2 regions of the Pseudomonas sp. AC239 genome follow, and region 1 is predicted to be linked to the other one. Evidence: predicted binding sites of a transcription regulator. Region 1 holds the regulator's gene; the other holds the start of a gene.
The links. The regulator sigma-54, encoded in region 1, starts transcription at its own class of promoters, with help from an activator protein. The targets are predictions, from matches to a motif close to ANTGGCATNNANNTTGCTNT.
Positions count from the first base shown of each region.

Region 1 (9,572 bases):
GGTTCTCATTATCATCTAATAATGAATCTCATCTCCGAACGAGTCCCGGATCATGAGTTCTGCCTTGCACGAGCAGCCCTACCTCGAAAGCTGGCGCTGGATGAGCCGCCAGATCCGTTGCGCGCTGGATCCCGACGAACCGCGCCTGATCGAACACTACCTCGCCGAAGGGCGCTATCTGTCCTGTTGCACAGCCACTTCGCCCTGGACTGTCGCCGAAACGTCTTTTCGTCTGCTGCTCGACACTGCCACCGATGTCGCGTTGCCGTGGCATTGGCGCAGCCTCTGTGTCGATCAAGCCTGGCGTCCCTTGCGTGAAATGGAACGCCTGTCGCTATGCCAATGCCGCTTGCGGCGCTGGCAACGCTACACCTGGCAGCTCGCCACTTGCGAGTTGCGACCGTCGATTCCTCTCATTGATTTGCTGCAAGGACATTCGCATGACCAAGACACGTATTGAACGCGACAGCATGGGCGAACTGCAGGTGCCGGTCGATGCGCTCTATGGCGCGCAGACCCAGCGCGCCGTGGACAACTTCCCGATCAGCGGAAAACCGATGCCGACGCAGTTCATTCGCGCATTGATCCTCGCCAAAGCCGCCGCCGCCCGCGCCAATGTCGAGCTGAACCAGATCAGCGCGGCCCAGGGCAAAGCCATCAGTGATGCCGCGCAGGGTCTGCTCGAAGGTGATTTCATGCAGCACTTCCCGGTGGACATCTTCCAGACCGGGTCTGGCACCAGCTCGAACATGAACGCCAACGAAGTGATTGCCACGCTGGCCAGCCGCATGCTCGATGAACCGGTCAACGCCAACGATCACGTCAATTGCGGGCAAAGCAGCAACGACATCATCCCGACCACCATCCACGTCAGCGCCGCGCTAGTGCTGCATGAACAACTGCTGCCGGCGCTGTTGCATCTGGTCCAGGTCATCGAGCGCAAGGCCGAGCAGGTGCATCACCACGTCAAAACCGGGCGCACCCATCTGATGGACGCGATGCCGGTACGCATGAGCCAAGTGCTCAACGGCTGGGCGCAGCAGCTCAAGGCCAACATTGCGCATCTGCAGGATTTGCTGCCGAGTCTGCAAGCACTGGCGCAGGGCGGCACGGCGGTGGGTACCGGGATCAATGCGCATCCGGAATACGCCGCTCGATTCAGTCGGCACCTGAGCCAACTGACCGACGTGCAATTCACTCCGGGCAAAAATCTGTTCGCGTTGATTGGCTCGCAGGACACCGCCGTCGCCGTCTCCGGGCAGCTCAAGGCCACCGCAGTATCACTGATGAAAATCGCCAACGACCTGCGCTGGATGAACTCAGGTCCCTTGGCCGGTCTCGGCGAAATTGAACTCGAAGCGCTGCAACCGGGGTCGTCGATCATGCCCGGCAAAGTCAACCCGGTGATCCCGGAAGCCACCGCGATGGTCGCTGCGCAAGTGATCGGCAACGACTCGGTGATCACCGTCGCCGGTCAATCCGGCAATTTCGAACTGAACGTGATGCTGCCGATCATCGCGCAGAACCTGCTGAGCAGCATCGAACTGCTGGCCAACTCCAGTCGCCTGCTCGCCGACAAGGCAATCGCTACTTTCAAGGTCAACGAATCGCGCCTGCAAGAAGCGTTGTCGCGCAACCCGATTCTGGTCACCGCGCTCAACCCCATCATCGGTTATCAGAAAGCCGCTGAAATCGCCAAGCAGGCCTACAAGGAAGGCCGCGCGGTGATCGACGTCGCTCTGGAACACACCGACCTGTCGCGCAGCCAACTGGCAGAGTTGCTCAACCCCGAGAAACTCACCGCCGGCGGCGTGTAAACCCCGCAACCGCTTTGGAGGCTCACCATGGAGCACTGGAAACGCACGATCGAACGGGCCAATCGCTGTTTCATGCTGGGCGAGCTGATCGACGCCCGTGAGGCTTACCTGCAAGCGCTGGCCCTGGCGCAAGTGTTGTTCGAACGCTGGGCGGATGCCGACGAAGCGGTGGCGGCCTGCGTCGTCTCTCACCACAACCTCGCCGACCTGCATCTGCGCCTGAATCAACCGGAGGAGAGCGCCGAATACCTCTGCGCCATCCACCAACGCCTGTTGCAGACCATGCAGGACGAACGGCTGCGTCCGGCCCTGCGTGAATCGGCATTGCGCCAGAGCAGCAAGACTTACGTCGAACTGCTGAATTTCATCGGCGAGCACGGCGAATACCCGCGCACCCAGCGCCTGCTGCATCCGGACACCGGCAATGCTCGCCGCGCCTCAAATTCTCATCAGTATGGAGTCCATTGAAATGGCTTTTACCTTGCCTGCCTTGCCTTACGCCTACGATGCCCTCGAGCCGCACATCGATGCGCAGACCATGGAGATCCATTACACCAAGCATCACCAGACCTACATCAACAACCTCAACGCCGCCGTAGAAGGGACCGAGTTTGCTGAATGGCCGGTGGAAAAACTCGTCGCCAGCGTCCAGCAGCTGCCGGAAAAACTTCGCGCGGCGGTGATCAATCAGGGCGGCGGCCACGCCAACCATTCGCTGTTCTGGGAAGTGATGGTGCCCAACGGTGGCGGCAAGCCCAACGGCGCTCTGGCCAAGGCCATCGACGAGCAACTGGGCGGACTCGACAGTTTCAAGGAAGCCTTCACCAAGGCCGCGCTGACCCGTTTCGGCAGCGGTTGGGCGTGGCTGAGCGTCACCCCGGAGAAAAAACTGATCGTAGAAAGCAGCGGCAACCAGGACAGCCCGTTGATGAACGGCAATACCCCAATCCTCGGTCTCGACGTCTGGGAGCACGCCTACTACTTGCGCTACCAGAACCGTCGCCCGGAATACATCAGCGCGTTCTACAACGTGATCAACTGGCCGGAAGTTGCTGCGCGCTATCAGGCCGCGCTGGTTTAAGCCTTCCATAAAAACAATCAGGGCTGAGTATGGGCACGGAAACACTGGCGATTGGCAGCGGGCGCATGTTTCGTTACGCGGTGGGTTCACTGTTGCTGTTGGCGGGGATGACTTTACTGGTCGCCCACGGTTTGCAATGGCTGAATCTGGAACCGAGGCTGTTGCGCGCCTTGCAGGGCGGTGCCATCTGCGCATTGGGTACGGCGCTTGGCGCGGTGCCAGTGCTGGTGATCCGGCGCATGCCGCAGGCACTCAGCGACACCTTGCTGGGATTTGGTGCCGGGGTGATGCTGGCGGCGACCGCATTTTCGTTGATCGTGCCGGGGATTGCTGCGGCCGAAAGTCTTGGTCTGACGCCGTGGGCTGCCAGTGGCCTGATCTGTTTCGGCATCCTGCTCGGCGCGTTTGGCCTGTATCTGGTAGATCGCAGGGTTTCCGGTGCCTCGCCGGAGATGCTCGTCGGCACGCTCGACCATCCGGTGATTCCACCGCGAATCTGGCTGTTCGTGTTCGCCATCATTGCGCACAACATTCCCGAAGGTATGGCGGTCGGCGTATCTGCCGGCGGCGGCATGCCGGACGCCGACAGCCTGGCGATGGGCATCGCTCTGCAGGATGTGCCGGAAGGACTGGTGATTGCTTTGGTGCTGGCCGGGGCAGGAATGTCACGGGTCAGGGCGTTTCTGATCGGCGCGGCGTCGGGGTTGGTTGAGCCGGTGTTTGCGCTGTTGTGTGCGTGGCTAGTGAGTCTGGCTCAGGTACTGTTGCCGCTGGGACTGGCACTGGCGGCCGGGGCGATGTTGCTGGTAGTGACCCACGAAGTGATCCCGGAGTCGCGCCGTCACGGACATGACAAACTGGCGAGTCTTGGCTTGTTGATCGGGTTTTGTCTGATGATGGTGATGGATACGGCGTTGGGTTGAAAGAAGATCAAAAGGTCGCAGCCTGCGGCAGCTACCACCCTGGAATGCGTTTCCTGTAGGAGCTCCGCAGGCTGCGATCTTTTGACTTTGGCTATCAGCCACCTTCGTCGAAGTAGTTGTTGATCAACGCTACCAGCGCATCCATGGCTTCCTGCTCTTGATGCCCTTCAGTACTCAAATAAATTTTGGTGCCCTTGCCCGCCGCGAGCATCATCATTGCCATGATGCTCTTGCCGTCGACAGTCGTTTCAGGTGTGCGTCCCACTCGGATCGTGCAGTCTGGATACTGACCCGCCACGCCGACAAATTTGGCCGATGCCCGGGCATGCAGACCCAGTTTATTGATGATTTCGATTTCACGAGCAGGCATCGCGGTGTGGATCCTTTAGGTGAGGTCGCGGTGGCGAACCTGGACGTTCTTCAGGGTTTTCTGCAGGGCCTGACCCAAACGTTCGGTCAGGTAGACGGAGCGGTGGTGCCCGCCGGTGCAGCCGATGGCAATGGTCACGTAGGCGCGGTTGCTGGCGGCAAAACGTGGCAGCCACTTGTTCAGGTAGGCGTAGATGTCCTGATACATTTCTTCGACATCCGGCTGCTGCGCCAGGTACTCGGCCACCGGTGCATCAAGGCCCGATTGCGCGCGCAGCTCCGGTTTCCAGTACGGATTGGGCAGGCAGCGCACATCGAAGACCAGATCGGCATCGACCGGCATGCCGCGCTTGAAGCCAAATGATTCAACCAGAAACGCCGTGCCGGGCTCAGGCTGATTCAACAGACGCAACTTCAGGGTATCGCGCAGTTGATACAGATTCAGGCTGGTGGTGTTGATTTTCAGGTCAGCCAGATCGGCGATCGGGCCGAGCAGGGCGGTTTCATCGTGAATCGCCTCGGCCAGCGAGCGATTGGCGTTGCTCAGCGGGTGACGACGACGGGTCTCGGAAAAACGCTTGAGCAGGGTTTCTTCATCGGCGTCCAGGTACAGCACATCGCACTTGATATGCTTGGCACGCACGTCTTCGAGCAACTCAGGGAAGCGTGACAGATGGCTGGGCAGGTTGCGCGCATCGATCGACACGGCGACCAGCGGCTGCGCCAGTTCCGTGTGAATCAGCGCCCGCTCGGCCAGTTCCGGCAGCAAACCGGCCGGCAGATTGTCGATGCAGTAGTAGCCGTTGTCCTCAAGGACATTCAGGGCGGTACTTTTGCCCGAGCCCGAACGGCCACTGACGATGATCAAGCGCATGATTAGTGCCCGTTCTGCTCGTCCAGCACAACCTGGTACAAGGCTTCGTTGCTCGCGGCGCTGCGCAGTTTTTCGCGCACTTCCTTGCGGTCGAGCATGCTGGCGATCTGGCGCAGCAACTCCAGATGCGCATCAGTCGCGGCCTCCGGGACCAGCAGCACGAAGAGCAGGTCGACCGGGGCGCCGTCGATGGCGTCGAAATCGATCGGGGCTTCCAGGTGCAGCAGGGCGCTGACTGGCGCCGTGCAGCCCTTGAGGCGGCAATGGGGAATGGCGATGCCGTTGCCGAAACCGGTGGAACCGAGTTTTTCACGGGCGATCAGCGCCTCGAAGACATCCTGCATCGCCAGATCCGGCACTTCGCGGTGGATCAGGTTGGCAATCTGTTCGAGGGCTTTTTTCTTGCTGCCGCCCGGCGCGTTCACTTGGGAACGGCCGGGGGTCAGGATGGTTTCAAGTCGGATCATGGGATAGGGGTGTTAACGACCGGTTGCGCCCTGGAGGAGGCTCTGGGTCTTTTCCTTATGCTTTTTGAGTTGGCGATCCAGCTTGTCGGTGAGTGAGTCGATCGCAGCGTACATGTCAGTATCTTCTGCGTTGGCGACCACTTCGCTGCCGGGGATATGCAAGGTGGCTTCGATCTTCTGCTTCAGCTTTTCGACGCACATCGTGACTTGCACGTTGGTGATCTTGTCGAAATGTCGCTCCAGTCGTTGGAGTTTTTCCTCGATGTAGGAACGCAGAGGTTGGGTCACTTCCAGTTGGTGTCCACTGATGTTGACTTGCATACAGCTTCTCCTTCGTTGCCAGTGCATAAAGCGGCAGGCCGAAAAGCCTGCCACTGGAACGCTGTAACGTGGCTTACATCAACCGCTTGCGTTCGCTCGAAGGCGCGATTCCGAGGGATTCGCGGTACTTGGCGACGGTGCGGCGAGCCACCTGAATGCCTTGTGCCTCCAGTAAACCAGCGATCTTGCTGTCACTCAACGGCTTTTTCTGATTTTCCGCGGCGACCAGTTTCTTGATGATCGCGCGGATCGCTGTGGACGAGCATTCGCCGCCTTCGGAGGTGCTGACGTGGCTGGAGAAAAAGTATTTCAGCTCATAAATACCGCGCGGGGTATGCATGAATTTTTGCGTGGTTACCCGGGAAATCGTTGATTCGTGCATGCCGACCGCTTCGGCGATGTCATGCAATACCAGCGGCTTCATCGCTTCGTCGCCGTATTCGAGGAAGCCGCGCTGATGTTCGACGATCTGCGTGGCCACTTTCATCAGGGTTTCGTTACGGCTTTGCAGGCTCTTGATGAACCAGCGGGCTTCCTGCAACTGATTGCGCATGAAAGTGTTGTCGGCGCTGGTGTCGGCACGCTTCACAAACCCGGCGTACTGGGCGTTGACGCGCAGACGTGGCACCGATTCCTGGTTCAGCTCGACCAGCCAGCGCTCGTTGTCCTTGCGCACGATCACATCGGGAATAACGTATTCGGCTTCGGTCGATTCGATCTGTGAGCCCGGACGCGGATTGAGGCTCTGCACCAGCTCGATGACCTGGCGCAACTCGTCTTCCTTGAGCTTCATGCGGCGCATCAACTGGCTGTAATCGCGGCTGCCGAGCAAGTCGATGTAATCGGTAACCAGACGCTTGGCTTCGCTCAGCCACGGCGTCTTGGCTGGCAGTTGGCGCAGTTGCAGAAGCAGGCATTCGCCGAGGTTGCGTGCGCCGATCCCGGCGGGTTCGAATTGCTGGATGCGATGCAGGACGGCTTCGATTTCATCGAGCTCGATGTCCAGTTCCGGATCGAATGCTTCGAGAATCTCTTCGAGCGTTTCGTCCAGGTAGCCCTGATTGTTGATGCAGTCGATCAGGGTCACGGCGATCAGGCGATCGGTGTCGGACATCGGTGCCAGGTTCAGTTGCCAGAGCAGATGGCTCTGCAGACTCTCCCCGGCGGACGTGCGGGTGGTGAAATCCCATTCGTCGTCATCGCTGCTGGGCAGGCTGCTGGCGCTGGTCTGGTAGACGTCTTCCCAGGCGGTATCCACCGGCAATTCGTTGGGGATGCGCTCGTTCCACTCGCCATCCTCGAGGTTGTCCACCGTTGGGGCGGTTTCCTGATAGGAGGGTTCCTGAATCTCGGCGGGCTTCTGTTCGGCGTTGTCGGCCAGAGGATCGGCGTTGTCGAAGTCGTCGCCTTCTTCCTGGCGCTCGAGCATCGGATTGGATTCCAGAGCCTCCTGGATCTCCTGTTGCAGGTCCAGGGTCGACAATTGGAGCAGACGGATGGCCTGTTGCAGCTGCGGCGTCATCGTCAGCTGCTGGCCCATTCTCAAGACTAGCGATGGTTTCATGGCAGGGGCTTAACACCTTATTCGCCGGCGCTTTGCGCCATCCACTACAGGGCGCCGAAGCGCCAAACTTAAGCAAATTATATGCCTGAAACTGAAGTGTTTGCCTAGAGCGCTGTAACAATTAAAGCGGATAAATGCGCCTTGAATCGATACAGCGCTGTCGCGCTTACAGGCGGAACTCGTGACCCAGATACACTTCCTTGACCAGATCGTTGGCCAGGATGGTCTCGGCATCGCCTTCAGCGATCAATTGACCGTCGTTGACGATGTAAGCGGTTTCGCAGATATCCAGTGTCTCGCGGACGTTGTGGTCGGTGATCAGCACACCGATGCCCTTGGCCTTGAGGTGGTGAATGATCTGCTTGATGTCGCCCACCGAGATCGGGTCGACACCGGCGAACGGTTCGTCGAGCAGGATGAATTTCGGCGCAGTCGCCAACGCACGAGCGATTTCCACCCGGCGACGCTCACCACCGGAAAGGCTCATGCCAAGGTTGTCGCGGATGTGGCTGATGTGGAATTCCTGCAGCAGGCTTTCCAGCTCCTTGCGACGACCGGCCTTGTCCAGCTCCGGACGCGTCTCAAGAATCGCCATGATGTTGTCGGCAACCGACAGTTTGCGGAAGATCGACGCTTCTTGCGGCAAATAGCCGATACCGGCCTTGGCGCGGCCGTGCATTGGCTGGTGGCTGACGTCCAGGTCATCGATCAGCACACGGCCCTGATCCGCCTGCACCAGGCCGACGATCATGTAGAAGCACGTGGTCTTGCCGGCGCCGTTCGGGCCGAGCAAGCCGACGATCTGCCCGCTGTCGATCGACAGGCTGACGTCACGCACGACCTGGCGGCTTTTATAGGCCTTGGCCAGGTGCTGAGCTTTCAGAGTTGCCATTACTGGGATTTCTCTTCGGTTTTCTTCTTCGGCTGGATCACCATGTCGATGCGCGGACGCGATTCGGTGACCTTGCTGCCCGTGGCGCGACCGGCGCTGGCCAGTTTCTTCACGGTGTCGTAGACGATTTTTTCGCCTTGGGTGACGTTGTTATCCTTGTCGATAACCTTGGCCTTGTCGATCAGCACCACCCGGTTCTGCTGGGCGTGGTATTGAATCGTCACGCCGTAGCCCTTGACCGGATTGGCGTCGCCCTGGGTCTGCAGCTGCTCGAAGTAAGCCAGGTTGCCCACCGAGGTCACCACGTCGATGTCGCCATTGGGCGCGCGCGTCATGGTCACGGTGTTGCCTTTAACGATCATCGAACCCTGGGTAATGATCACGTCACCTTTATAGGTGGCGATGCCATTCTTGTCGTCCAGTTGGGCGTCGTCGGCCTGAATGCGGATAGGCTGCTGCTGATCGTTCGGCAGGGACCAGGCGCTCGCGCTTCCCAGTGCTGCGCCCAGACTGAGCAAAATAGGGAGGGTTTTAACGAGCCTCATACTGTCCTCTTACGTTCGATTGCAGGTGTATCCTGCTGTCCTTCAGGTACGCTTTCATTCCGACGCCAGTCGATACGCCACCAGCGCCCTCGATTCTAACGGGTTGCGCAGTCTGCGCATATTCCTGCTGCGGGAACACGGTCATGCGCGTGCTGGTGATCAGGGTGCCGCGCTTTTTCTCATCGGTGCGCTGCACGCGGACCGAATCGATCAATTCCACTTCGGTACCGCCCGAGTTCACTTCGCCGCGTTCGCTGGTCACGTGCCAGGGGAAGTCGGTGCCGCGATACATGTTCAAGTCAGGCTTGGTCACCAGGGTGACATCGGTCGCCTTGACGTGCTCGGCCTTGTCGGAGGTCATTTCGTACTGCACCTTGCCGTCGGGCAGATACTGAATGGTGTGCGTGTTGGTCGCGTACCAGTCGATCGGATTCTCGGCAGCCGAAACCGGTGGCTTGTCGAGGAAGCGTTCAGGGCTGATGTTCCAATAGCCGACCGCAGCGAAAATCGCCGCGATGCAGCCGAACAGCAGGAAGTTGCGAAACTTTTTGCTAAACATGGTCAGGCTCACAGGTACGCGGCGTTGGCCGCTTCGAGGCGGCCCTGGGCGCGCAGGATCAATTCGCAGAATTCGCGGGCGGCACCTTCGCCGCCACGGGCGCGGGTAACGCCGTGGGCGTGTTCGCGGACGAAATCGGCAGCGTTGGCCACCGCCATGC
Region 1 is NZ_OZ409864.1:2,919,980-2,929,551, forward strand. It holds gene ACZ0AZ_RS13130 (FagA protein) at 53-460, shown strand; gene ACZ0AZ_RS13135 (class II fumarate hydratase) at 441-1,817, shown strand; gene ACZ0AZ_RS13140 (hypothetical protein) at 1,845-2,285, shown strand; gene ACZ0AZ_RS13145 (superoxide dismutase) at 2,287-2,898, shown strand; gene ACZ0AZ_RS13150 (ZIP family metal transporter) at 2,928-3,821, shown strand; gene ACZ0AZ_RS13155 (HPr family phosphocarrier protein) at 3,916-4,191, opposite strand; gene rapZ (RNase adapter RapZ) at 4,207-5,064, opposite strand; gene ptsN (PTS IIA-like nitrogen regulatory protein PtsN) at 5,067-5,531, opposite strand; gene hpf (ribosome hibernation-promoting factor, HPF/YfiA family) at 5,544-5,852, opposite strand; gene ACZ0AZ_RS13175 (RNA polymerase factor sigma-54) at 5,926-7,416, opposite strand; gene lptB (LPS export ABC transporter ATP-binding protein) at 7,583-8,308, opposite strand; gene lptA (lipopolysaccharide transport periplasmic protein LptA) at 8,308-8,853, opposite strand; gene lptC (LPS export ABC transporter periplasmic protein LptC) at 8,840-9,412, opposite strand; gene ACZ0AZ_RS13195 (KdsC family phosphatase) at 9,421-9,572, opposite strand, start outside.

Region 2 (9,572 bases), 2.5 Mb from region 1:
AACCCAGCGTACCGGTCTCAGGCGCATCGTAGCCCGGAATACCCGAAGCAAACGTCTCTTTCCAGCTGGTGCCACCGATCGCCTGCAGGCCCTGTTCGTTGGTGAAGCTCGCCAGTGCAACCTGTCCGATGGCCTTGCTCTGGTTGTTGCTGAAGTTGGCGAACAAGGTACCGGTACCGTCGATGGTCAGGTTGGTGATCTGGCCAGTCGCGTAACCATCCTGAGTAGGAATCGTGCGCGAGGTGTCGGCGTTGTACTGAGTGGTCTTGGCCATCGAGATGGTCACACCCGCCGGGTTTGCCGCCGCGCCGTTAGCCTTCCAGACACCATCGGTCACAGTGCCTGGCACCCAGCCCTTGAGTGTCAGGTCGCTGCTGATGATGGCCGGGCCACCCAGCGGATCTGGCGTGCTGACCTGGGTCAGCTTGCCGGTCGCGTCAAAGGACAGCGTCGAGGCCACAGGCGCGGTGGTCTTCGGATCGCTGCCGGTCGCATCCGGGTTACGACCGTCCACCAGGGTGTAGACCTTCCAGGTGTTGGCGCCGGTTTTCACCATGTATTGATCCATGGTGTGCTGGTTGCCCTGGCTGTCATAGATCGGGGTGCTGAACGACTTGGTGTAGGTCGCAGTGTTGGTAGGGTCGAATTTGCCTGCCGCGACCGTATCGTCGATCACCGCAGCGGTCGAGTTCAGATTAATGGTCGAAGCCACCGCCGAAGTCGACTTCGGGGCCAGGTTCGAGGTATCGATCTTGAGGTCGGTCAAGACGCCGTTAATAATCTTGCCGTTGGCATCCACACCGTAGCCCTGCAAACGCGAGGTGTAGTCGGTGTTGGTGATGTAGCCGGCGTTATCGACCTTGAACGTACCGGCACGGGTGTAAGACACCGAGCCGTTGTTGTTCATGGTGAAAAAGCCAGAGCCGTTAATGCCCATATCCAGCACGTTGCCAGTGTTGTTGATGTCACCCTGGGTGAACTGCTGGGACACGTTGGCCAGGCGTACGCCGTTACCGATCACTTTGCTGCCGCTGCCCAGACGAGTCGCCGAATAGACGTCTTCGAATTCTGCGCGCGAGGATTTGAACCCGGCGGTGGCGACGTTGGCGATGTTGTTGCCGGTCACGTCGAGTTGTTTGTTGGCGGCATAGAGACCGCTAAGGCCGATGTTAAAAGACATGTTCCACTCCTTCGTGCCGGGTTAGTCGGCTCTATATACCAATGGTTTGTACTTTGGACAGGGCGACAGTGCCCTTGCCGGCCAGGTTGAGCATCAGCTCGCCACCGGTCTGGCTGATCGTCACGCTGTTGACGGTTGCTGGCAGGTAGGTCGCCAGGTCGGTCGCCGCGCCGTTGATCGGTGCGCTGGCCTTGAACGTGTAAGTACCGACCGGAACCACGGTGCCGGCGGTGTCCTTGCCGTCCCACGTGAAACTGGCAGCACCCGCAGCGCGGCTGCCCAGGTCGATGGTGCGCACGGTCTTGCCGTCCTTGTCGGTGATGGTCACGGTGCCGCCGGCAATCGACGAAGGCACGGAGACCGAACCGGTCAGGCCTTTGCTCGGGTCATCGAGCTGCGCGGTGTTGGTCTGCACGATCACGTTGCGACCGACCAGCGACGAGGCTTGCAGCGCCTGCGACGAGTTGTAGTTGCCGGCAAGGCCACTGACTGTGGAGTTCAGCGTGGTGATGCCTTCAAGGCTGCTGAACTGCGCCAGTTGCGCCACGAAAGCGCTGTTGTCCTGCGGGTCGAGCGGGTTCTGGTTTTTCAGCTGGGTGACCAGCAATTGCAGGAACGCATCCTTGCCCAGCGCCTGGCCGCCGGTGGCACTGTTGGTCGCCGAGGCGATGCCGCCCGACGTGGTGCTACTCGTCTTGGACGAGTTGGCCAGGATGTCTTTCATGCTCAGGGTGCTGGTGGTGTCCGTAACGCTCATGGCATTCGTCCCTTATTACTGACCGAGGGTCAGTACCTTCTGCATCATGGTCTTGGCGGTGTTCATCATTTCCGCGTTGGTCTGGAACGAGCGGCTGGCGGAAATCATGTCAGCCATTTCTTCCACCACGTTGACGTTCGGGTAGTAGACGTAGCCCTTGGCGTCAGCGGCCGGGTGGTTCGGCTCGTAGCGCGCCTCGAGGTTGCTCTGGTCTTCGACAACGCCGAGCACCTGCACACCCTGCCCGGCCGCGTCCTGGTTCTGGAACAACGAACTGCTGCCGCCGGCCTGGCCGCCCTGGAACATGGTGGCGAACACCGGGTGACGGGCGCGGTAGGTCTGGTCGATGCTCGAGGAGACGGTTTCGGCGTTGGCGATGTTCGAGGCCACGGTGTTCAGACGTGTGGTCTGCGCGCTCATGCCGCTGCCGGCAATGTTGAAAACGCTGGACAGGGACATGGATTATTCTCCGCGCAGGGCTGACACCAGCCCTTTGAATTTGCTGTTGAGCAAGGTGAAGCTGGCCTGGAAACCGACGGCGTTTTCCGCGTAGTTGGACTGTTCCAGTTGAGCGTCGACGGTGTTCTGGTCGATCGAAGGCTGCATCGGCGTGCGATACATCAGCGACTCGTCGCCGTTGCCCAGACCTTCAGCCTCGATGTGACGGCTGTTGGTCATGTTCAGGGCAAAGTGGCCGCCGGTCTTGGTTTTCTCGGTCTGTGCTTCGAGCACTTTGGAGAAATCCAGATCCCGCGCCTTGTAGTTCGGGGTGTCGGCGTTGGCGATGTTGTTGGCCAGCACTTCGGCACGCTGGGCGCGGAAGCCCAATGCCTTTTCGTGAATGCCCAGCGCTTTGTCGAAGCTGATGCTCATGTCGGGAACCTTCAGGTGACCGGTTTTTCGTATCTGAGCTTTAGCAAGCGCCGTGCCAAATGAACAAAGCCCCGTATTCCGGGGCTTTGCGCCGAACAGGCTAAGCGGCAATGCCAGAAAAGCGGCAATCGATTACCGCCGGATGCCGCTTTTCTGCCGCTTGCCGTCCTTGCCAGGTCCCTGTGGGAGCGAGCCTGCTCGCGAAGGCGGCGTGTCAGGCGCCAACTGTCTTACGGACAGACCGCTATCGCGAGCAGGCTCGCTCCCACAGGGGGTTTGTGGTGTTCGTGGAAAATAATTCGGGCATAAAAAACGGGAGGCCTTTGCGGGCTTCCCGTTTTTTGTATCAGCGCAAACCGCTTATTTCGCCTTGTAGATAATCCCCGGGCTGCACTGAACCATCTGGTAATGATCCGGCAATCCGTTCAGCGCCTCGGACGCGCCAAGGAACAGATACCCGCCCGGCTTCAACGTGCTGTGAATGCGCAAAAGGATGTCTTTCTTCACTTCGGCAGAGAAGTAGATCAGCACGTTGCGGCAGAACACGATGTCGAACTTGCCCAGCGCTGCGTAGCTGTCGAGCAGGTTGAAGGAGCGGAATTCCACCCGGCTCTTGATCGGCGCCTTGACCACCCAGCGCCCCGGCCCTTTCGGGTCGAAGTAGCGTTGCAGGCGTTCCGGCGACAGGCCGCGACCGATCGCCAAGCTGTCGTATTCACCGGTCTTGCAGTTGTTGAGCATCAGGCCCGACAGATCAGTAGCAACGATCTGCACGCCCATCTTCAACTGGCCCAGGTTGCTGCGCTCGAACTCGTCGATCGACATCGACAGCGAGTACGGTTCCTGCCCCGACGAGCAGGCCGCCGACCAGATCCGCAGACGCTGGTTGGGGCTGGCCTTGATCGCTTCCGGCAGTACCTTGTTCTTCAAGACTTCAAACGGATAGGTGTCGCGAAACCACAGGGTTTCGTTGGTCGTCATGGCATCGACCACCTGCTCGCGCAAACCGCTGCGCGGCTGGGTCTGGATGCGCTGTACCAGCTCACCCAGGGACTTGATGCCTTGCTGCTCCATCAGTTTGTTGAGACGGCTCGAGACCAGATACTGCTTGTTTTCACCGAGCAGAATGCCACAGGCTTTTTCCAGGAAGACCCGGAACTGTTCGAAATCCAAATTACCCGTAGACAATGATGCCGCCTCTTAAATCGTGTTGAACGCCAAGGGCAAAACGCCCCTAGCTGATATCTGCTGCTTTGATCCGGTCGACTACCCGGGATGCGAGGTCATCAGGACGGAATTTGGCCAGAAAGTCATCAGCACCGACTTTCTTCACCATCGCCTGATTGAATACCCCCGACAACGAAGTATGCAGGATGATATGGAGCTTTTGCATGCGTGCGTCGCCGCGGATTTCCGCCGTCAGGGTGTACCCGTCCATCTCCGGCATCTCGATGTCGGAAATCATCATCAGGAACTCTTCTTCCGGCTTCTTGCCCTCGTCGACCAGCTTGCGCAGGTAATCAAGCGCCTGCTTGCCGTCGTTCAGCGCCACCACTTCGACACCGATGGTCTGCAGACAACGCGTGACCTGCTTGCGCGCCACCGACGAGTCATCGACCGTCAGCACCCGCAGCGACAATGCCTTGGTCTGCGTCTCGACATCGACCACGCCCACCGAAATCGCTTCCGGCGTCGGCGCCACTTCGGCCAGCACCTTCTCGACGTCGATGATTTCGACCAGCTGGTTGTCGACCCGGGTCACAGCGGTCAGGTAGTGATCGCGGCCGGTACCCTTGGGCGGCGGATGGATCTCTTCCCAGTTCATGTTGACGATGCGCTCCACCGAGCGGACCAGGAAACCCTGGGTCTTGGTGTTGTACTCCGTGATGATCACGAACGGGCTGTTCTTGTCTTTCAACGCACCGGAGCCCGTTGCCATTGCCAGATCCAGGATCGGAATGGTCGCTCCCCGTATATTCGCTACCCCGCACACGACAGGACTGGATTTGGGCATCAAGGTCAGGGACGGGCATTGCAACACTTCCCGTACCTTGAACACGTTGATCCCGTAGAGCTGCGGCCCGTCGAGACGGAACAACAGCAGCTCGAGGCGATTCTGCCCTACCAGTTGCGTGCGCTGGTTCACCGAATCCATTACACCAGCCATGCCCAGACTCCTACATCAACGCCAAGTGTTGTTGCGACGCACATTCATTGCTAAACGGCACGGCGCTTGCTTTTTAACTCGTATGAACGCTCAAACGACATTTTCCCGACGCCTGACATCTACCCTTCGCAAAGGGCTTTGCGCGGTGTCCGCCGTTTGCTGCTTGCTTGCTGGCAGTCCTGCCCATGCAGATGCGGTTACCTTGCCTGATATGCTTATCGGCGTGACTCAGGGCTTTCTTGAATTCACCGTAGAAGACTATTTGGCTTCCAGTCAAACCGAAGGCCGCTACGAAATCGAAGTCAACCAGCTCGACCCGCGCATGCGCATGCCGATGTGCGACAAGGAATTGACAGCCACGCTGGAGAGCCCGGCGCGCCCGCTGGGGCGCGTTACGGTGAAGGTCCGCTGCGAAGGCAGTTCGCCCTGGACAGTGTTCGTGCCCGCTCAAGTCCGCCTGTTTCGCGAGATCGTGACTACCACTCGTCCGCTGAAACGCGCCGGTATCATCGAGCCGCAGGACGTGACGTTGCGCGAGCGCGATGTCAGCACGATCAATCAGGGTTTCCTCACCTCCGTCGACGAAGCGATCGGGCAGAAATTGACCCGACCAACGGTAGCCGATCAGGTCATCACGCAGGTGCATCTGGAGCAGGCCGAAGTCGTGCGCAAGGGTGACCAGGTGGTGATCACAGCGCGCAGCGGCACCCTCGCCGTACGCATGCCGGGGGAAGCACTCTCCAATGGCGGCATGAAAGAACAGATTCGCGTAAAAAACCTTAATTCTCAAAGAGTTATCAAGGCGCAGGTGATTGCGCCGGGACAGGTCGAAGTGGCCATGTAAAAGCCTCGCGGAGAAAACTGGCGCCGATCCCGTCGCTTCCCTAAACTGTGCCGCAGCAGGTCTCGCAGCGGCGCATGCAAGCTTATGGTTGATTGGGCCTAAAGTTTTTCAGGGGATAGCCGAAAACATGGCAAGCGTCCAAATTCCCAGAGGTTTTTTATCATGGTTATCGATTTCAACCGATTGAACAGTTCCTCGTCACTAACCGGCAGCACACGTACCAGCAACGCCAAGGAAAGCGCTGAAAACAGCCCCTCCGCGCCGCTGAATACCCAGGCCGAACAGGCCAATGTCGCCAAAAGCGGGGAGTCGGTACACCTCAGCAATGAGGCTCAACAGTTGCAGAAGGTCACTGACAAGCTGCGCGATCAGCCTGCTGTCGACAAAGCCCGAGTGGCCGAGTTGAAAGCCGCGATTGCCGATGGCAGCTATAAAGTCGACAGCAACCGTGTAGCCAGCAAACTGCTCAACTTCGAAGCCCAGCGCTAGGCTTTTGCCGGCGCCAGGCTTTTGGACGCTTAAACCCCAAGGCCAGCCATGCACGACACTAACTTATTGCAACTGATCAACGACGACTTTGCTCCAGCGCAACAATTGCTGGAGTTATTGCAAACCGAATCCCTCGCTTTGCATGGTCGCGACATGCCGTTGCTGGAAGAAATTCTGGCGACCAAGCAAGCGTTGATCATTCTGCTCGAGCAGCATGGCCGCAAGCGCAGCGAAATCCTCGCCAGCCTCAACCTGCCGACCGATCGCACAGGTCTTGAGCAACTGGCCAGCCAGTCGAGCATTGGCGACCAGTTGCTGACCCAGGGCGATGCCCTGACCGCGCTGATCGCCCAATGCCAGGCAGCCAACATCAAGAACGGCCAGTCGATCCAGATCCAGCAGGCGACTACGGCCAACCAGCTGAAGATCCTCACCGGCGGTGAGCCGCCAGCGCTGTACGACGCCAGCGGCACCTTTGCCAAACCGGTCAAGCCGCGAACGCTCAGCCAGGCATGAGCCATTCGCTGGCCCTGCACTATCCACTTGCGCAACATGCTGGCAAAATACTGGCCAGTCGTAGTCTTATTTTGTCTGGAGATTGAAGAACCGTGTCCAACACCCTAAGCGCGGATGATGCTCCGCAGCCTCCGAAGGTGCTCACCACGCCACTGGAAATCTCCAGCAACCTGCGCCAGCTGCAAGACAGCCACGATCCGCTGATCATCACCTTCCATGAACGCAGCCAGCGTTTTCAGAGTTACCTGATCAAGGTCGACCGCGAAACCGCGACGATCGCGCTGGACGAAATGATCCCGCGCGATGGCGAGCGTTTCCTCCAGGCTGGCGAGCCGTTCAAGGTTGAAGGCTTTCACGACGGCGTGCGCATCGCCTGGGAATGCAACGGCACGCTGAACATCGAAGAATCCGACGGTGACCGTTTCTACACCGGCGACCTGCCGAGCGAAGTGGTCTATCACCAGCGCCGCAACGCTTTCCGCGCTGCGTTGAAGCTCACAGATCTGGTCAGCGTTGAACTGGGCGGCGAAAAGCTCAAGGTTCCTCTGCAGGGCAAGCTGCTGGATATTTCTGCGACCGGTTGCAAGTTCCGCTTCGAAGGCGACATCACTGATCGCCTGCAACTGGGCCAGGTCTACGATCGCCTGATCGCCCCGCCGCTGTTCGGCAACCAGCCAACATCCGTCGAACTGCGCTATCTGCATTTCGAAGAAAAACTCAACATCACCTTCGCCGGGCTGCGCTTCCACAACATCAGTGGCCAGGCTGCGCGCAACGTCGAGCGTTTCGTTTACCAGTTGCAGCGTGAAGCACGGCGTTTCGACAAAGACGATCTCTGAGTCGCAGTGACCAATAAAAAGGGCAGTCCCGCACAGGACTGCCCTTTTTTATGCGCCGATGTTTACCTTCGATTCAGGGCCTGCCACCGCTGATATCCGGCGCAGGCTTATCGTCATTGCCGCTGTCCAGTTCGGTTTCAACGACTGCTTCCGGCTGCGCTTCGGGCTCAGGCTCAGGAGTGACCGGCGCCGGGTCTTGGACCATCTGCTCCTGCACCACCTGCTCATCGACACGCGGGTCAAGCGCCGCCACCAGCGGCGAGCTCGACATGCTGTCCGGCATTGCCACGTGATGCAGCGGTGCGTCGTCTACCTGGTGCAGGTTGGTCACTGCTTTCGGACGAATCCGCCAGACCAGCACCAACGCGAAGAAACTGAAGAACGCATACAGGCTCTGACTGCCGAGAAACTTCATCAGCACGCCCGCTAGCAGCGGCCCGATGCTCGCGCCAACACCATAAGTCACCAGCAGCATGGCGGTCAGCGACACCCGGCGATCGCCTTCGACGTGGTCGTTGGAAAACGCCACCGCCAGCGGATACAGACAAAACTGCACCAGCGAACAGAAGAAGCCGACGACGAACAGCACCTCCAGCGGCACCTGCGGCATGATCGCCAACGGCAACGCCGCCACCGCCAGAAACCCGGCAAAGCAGCGAATCAGCAGCGCGCGGTCATAACGGTCGGACAACCAGCCCAACGGCCACTGCACCAGCAGACCGGCAAAAATGCAGCTACCCATGAACAGACCGACCTGCTCGGTAGTCAGCCCCTGTTGCGATGCATACAGCGGCGCCAGACCGTAGAACGAACCGATGATCAGACCGGCGCCGAGCACCGTGCTCAGCGATTGCGGCACACGCTTGATAAAGAAGCGCGGCTCCATCGGCGCGGGGTGCAGAGGCGCCGGGTGAATCCGTCGGGTCAGCGTCACCGGCACCAGACACAGGGCAAAGCACAGCGCCACCAGCATCAGCAGTTCCAGACCGAGGCCGGGGTGCATGACCAGAATCAGCTGGCCCAGCACCAGGCCCAGGTACGAGGCGATCATGTAACCGCTGAACACCAGGCCGCGTTGATTGGCATCGGCCTGCTCGTTGAGCCAGCTCTCGATCACCATGTACTGGCACATCATGCCCAGACCAACGATTGTCCGCAGCACCAGCCACGCCGGCAGCCAGTCCACCAGCCCGTGGCCGAGCACCGCCGCGCCGACGATCCCGGCACACGCCGAGTAGGCACGGATATGCCCGACCCGGGCAATCAGGCGATGGCCGATCTTCCCGCCCAGCACCAGACCGAAATAGTTGGCCGCCATCAGCGCACCGACCCACAGCCCGTCGACATTGTCGGCGGCCAGACGCAAAGCCAGATAAGTAGAAAGAAGGCCAGAGCCGATCAACATCATCAGCGAGGCGAAATACAGTGCTCGAAAGGATTTCCAGATTTGGCGCATCGGCGTTCCGAGCGGCTCCTTGCAGTAAATACCGGGTGGTCAGAACGACTGCCCGGCAGCAGCGATACGTCAGGCCTGGGCGGCCAGCACACGGCGCTCCCAGGGAGTGATTTCATCAAAGAAACTGGTCAACTCCATGGTCTTCGAAGCGATGTAGCCTTCGATGAACTCCGACCCGAACAGTTCCCTCGCCAACTGGCTACGTTTCAGACGCTCCAGCGCGGCGTGCAAGGTACACGGCAAGGCCAGATTATCCGGCACGGCGAACTCACCCTGGATTGCCGCGCTCGGCTCCAGTTCCTGCTCGATGCCATGCAAACCCGCAGCCAGACTGGCGGCGATGGCCAGATACGGATTGGCATCGGCGCCCGGCAAACGGTTTTCGACCCGACGGGCGACCGGCGAGCTGGCGGGAATACGCAAGCCGGCGGCGCGATTGTCATGGGACCAA
Region 2 is NZ_OZ409864.1:370,955-380,526, forward strand. It holds gene flgE (flagellar hook protein FlgE) at 1-1,180, opposite strand, end outside; gene flgD (flagellar hook assembly protein FlgD) at 1,212-1,937, opposite strand; gene flgC (flagellar basal body rod protein FlgC) at 1,953-2,396, opposite strand; gene flgB (flagellar basal body rod protein FlgB) at 2,400-2,810, opposite strand; gene cheR (protein-glutamate O-methyltransferase CheR) at 3,171-3,998, opposite strand; gene ACZ0AZ_RS01755 (chemotaxis protein CheV) at 4,045-4,977, opposite strand; gene flgA (flagellar basal body P-ring formation chaperone FlgA) at 5,060-5,821, shown strand; gene flgM (flagellar biosynthesis anti-sigma factor FlgM) at 5,984-6,310, shown strand; gene ACZ0AZ_RS01770 (flagella synthesis protein FlgN) at 6,359-6,826, shown strand; gene ACZ0AZ_RS01775 (flagellar brake protein) at 6,919-7,665, shown strand; gene ACZ0AZ_RS01780 (MFS transporter) at 7,739-9,121, opposite strand; gene ACZ0AZ_RS01785 (glutamine synthetase family protein) at 9,191-9,572, opposite strand, start outside.
Region 2: the regulator sigma-54 is predicted to act here: its motif matches at 2,851-2,870, upstream of flgB (flagellar basal body rod protein FlgB).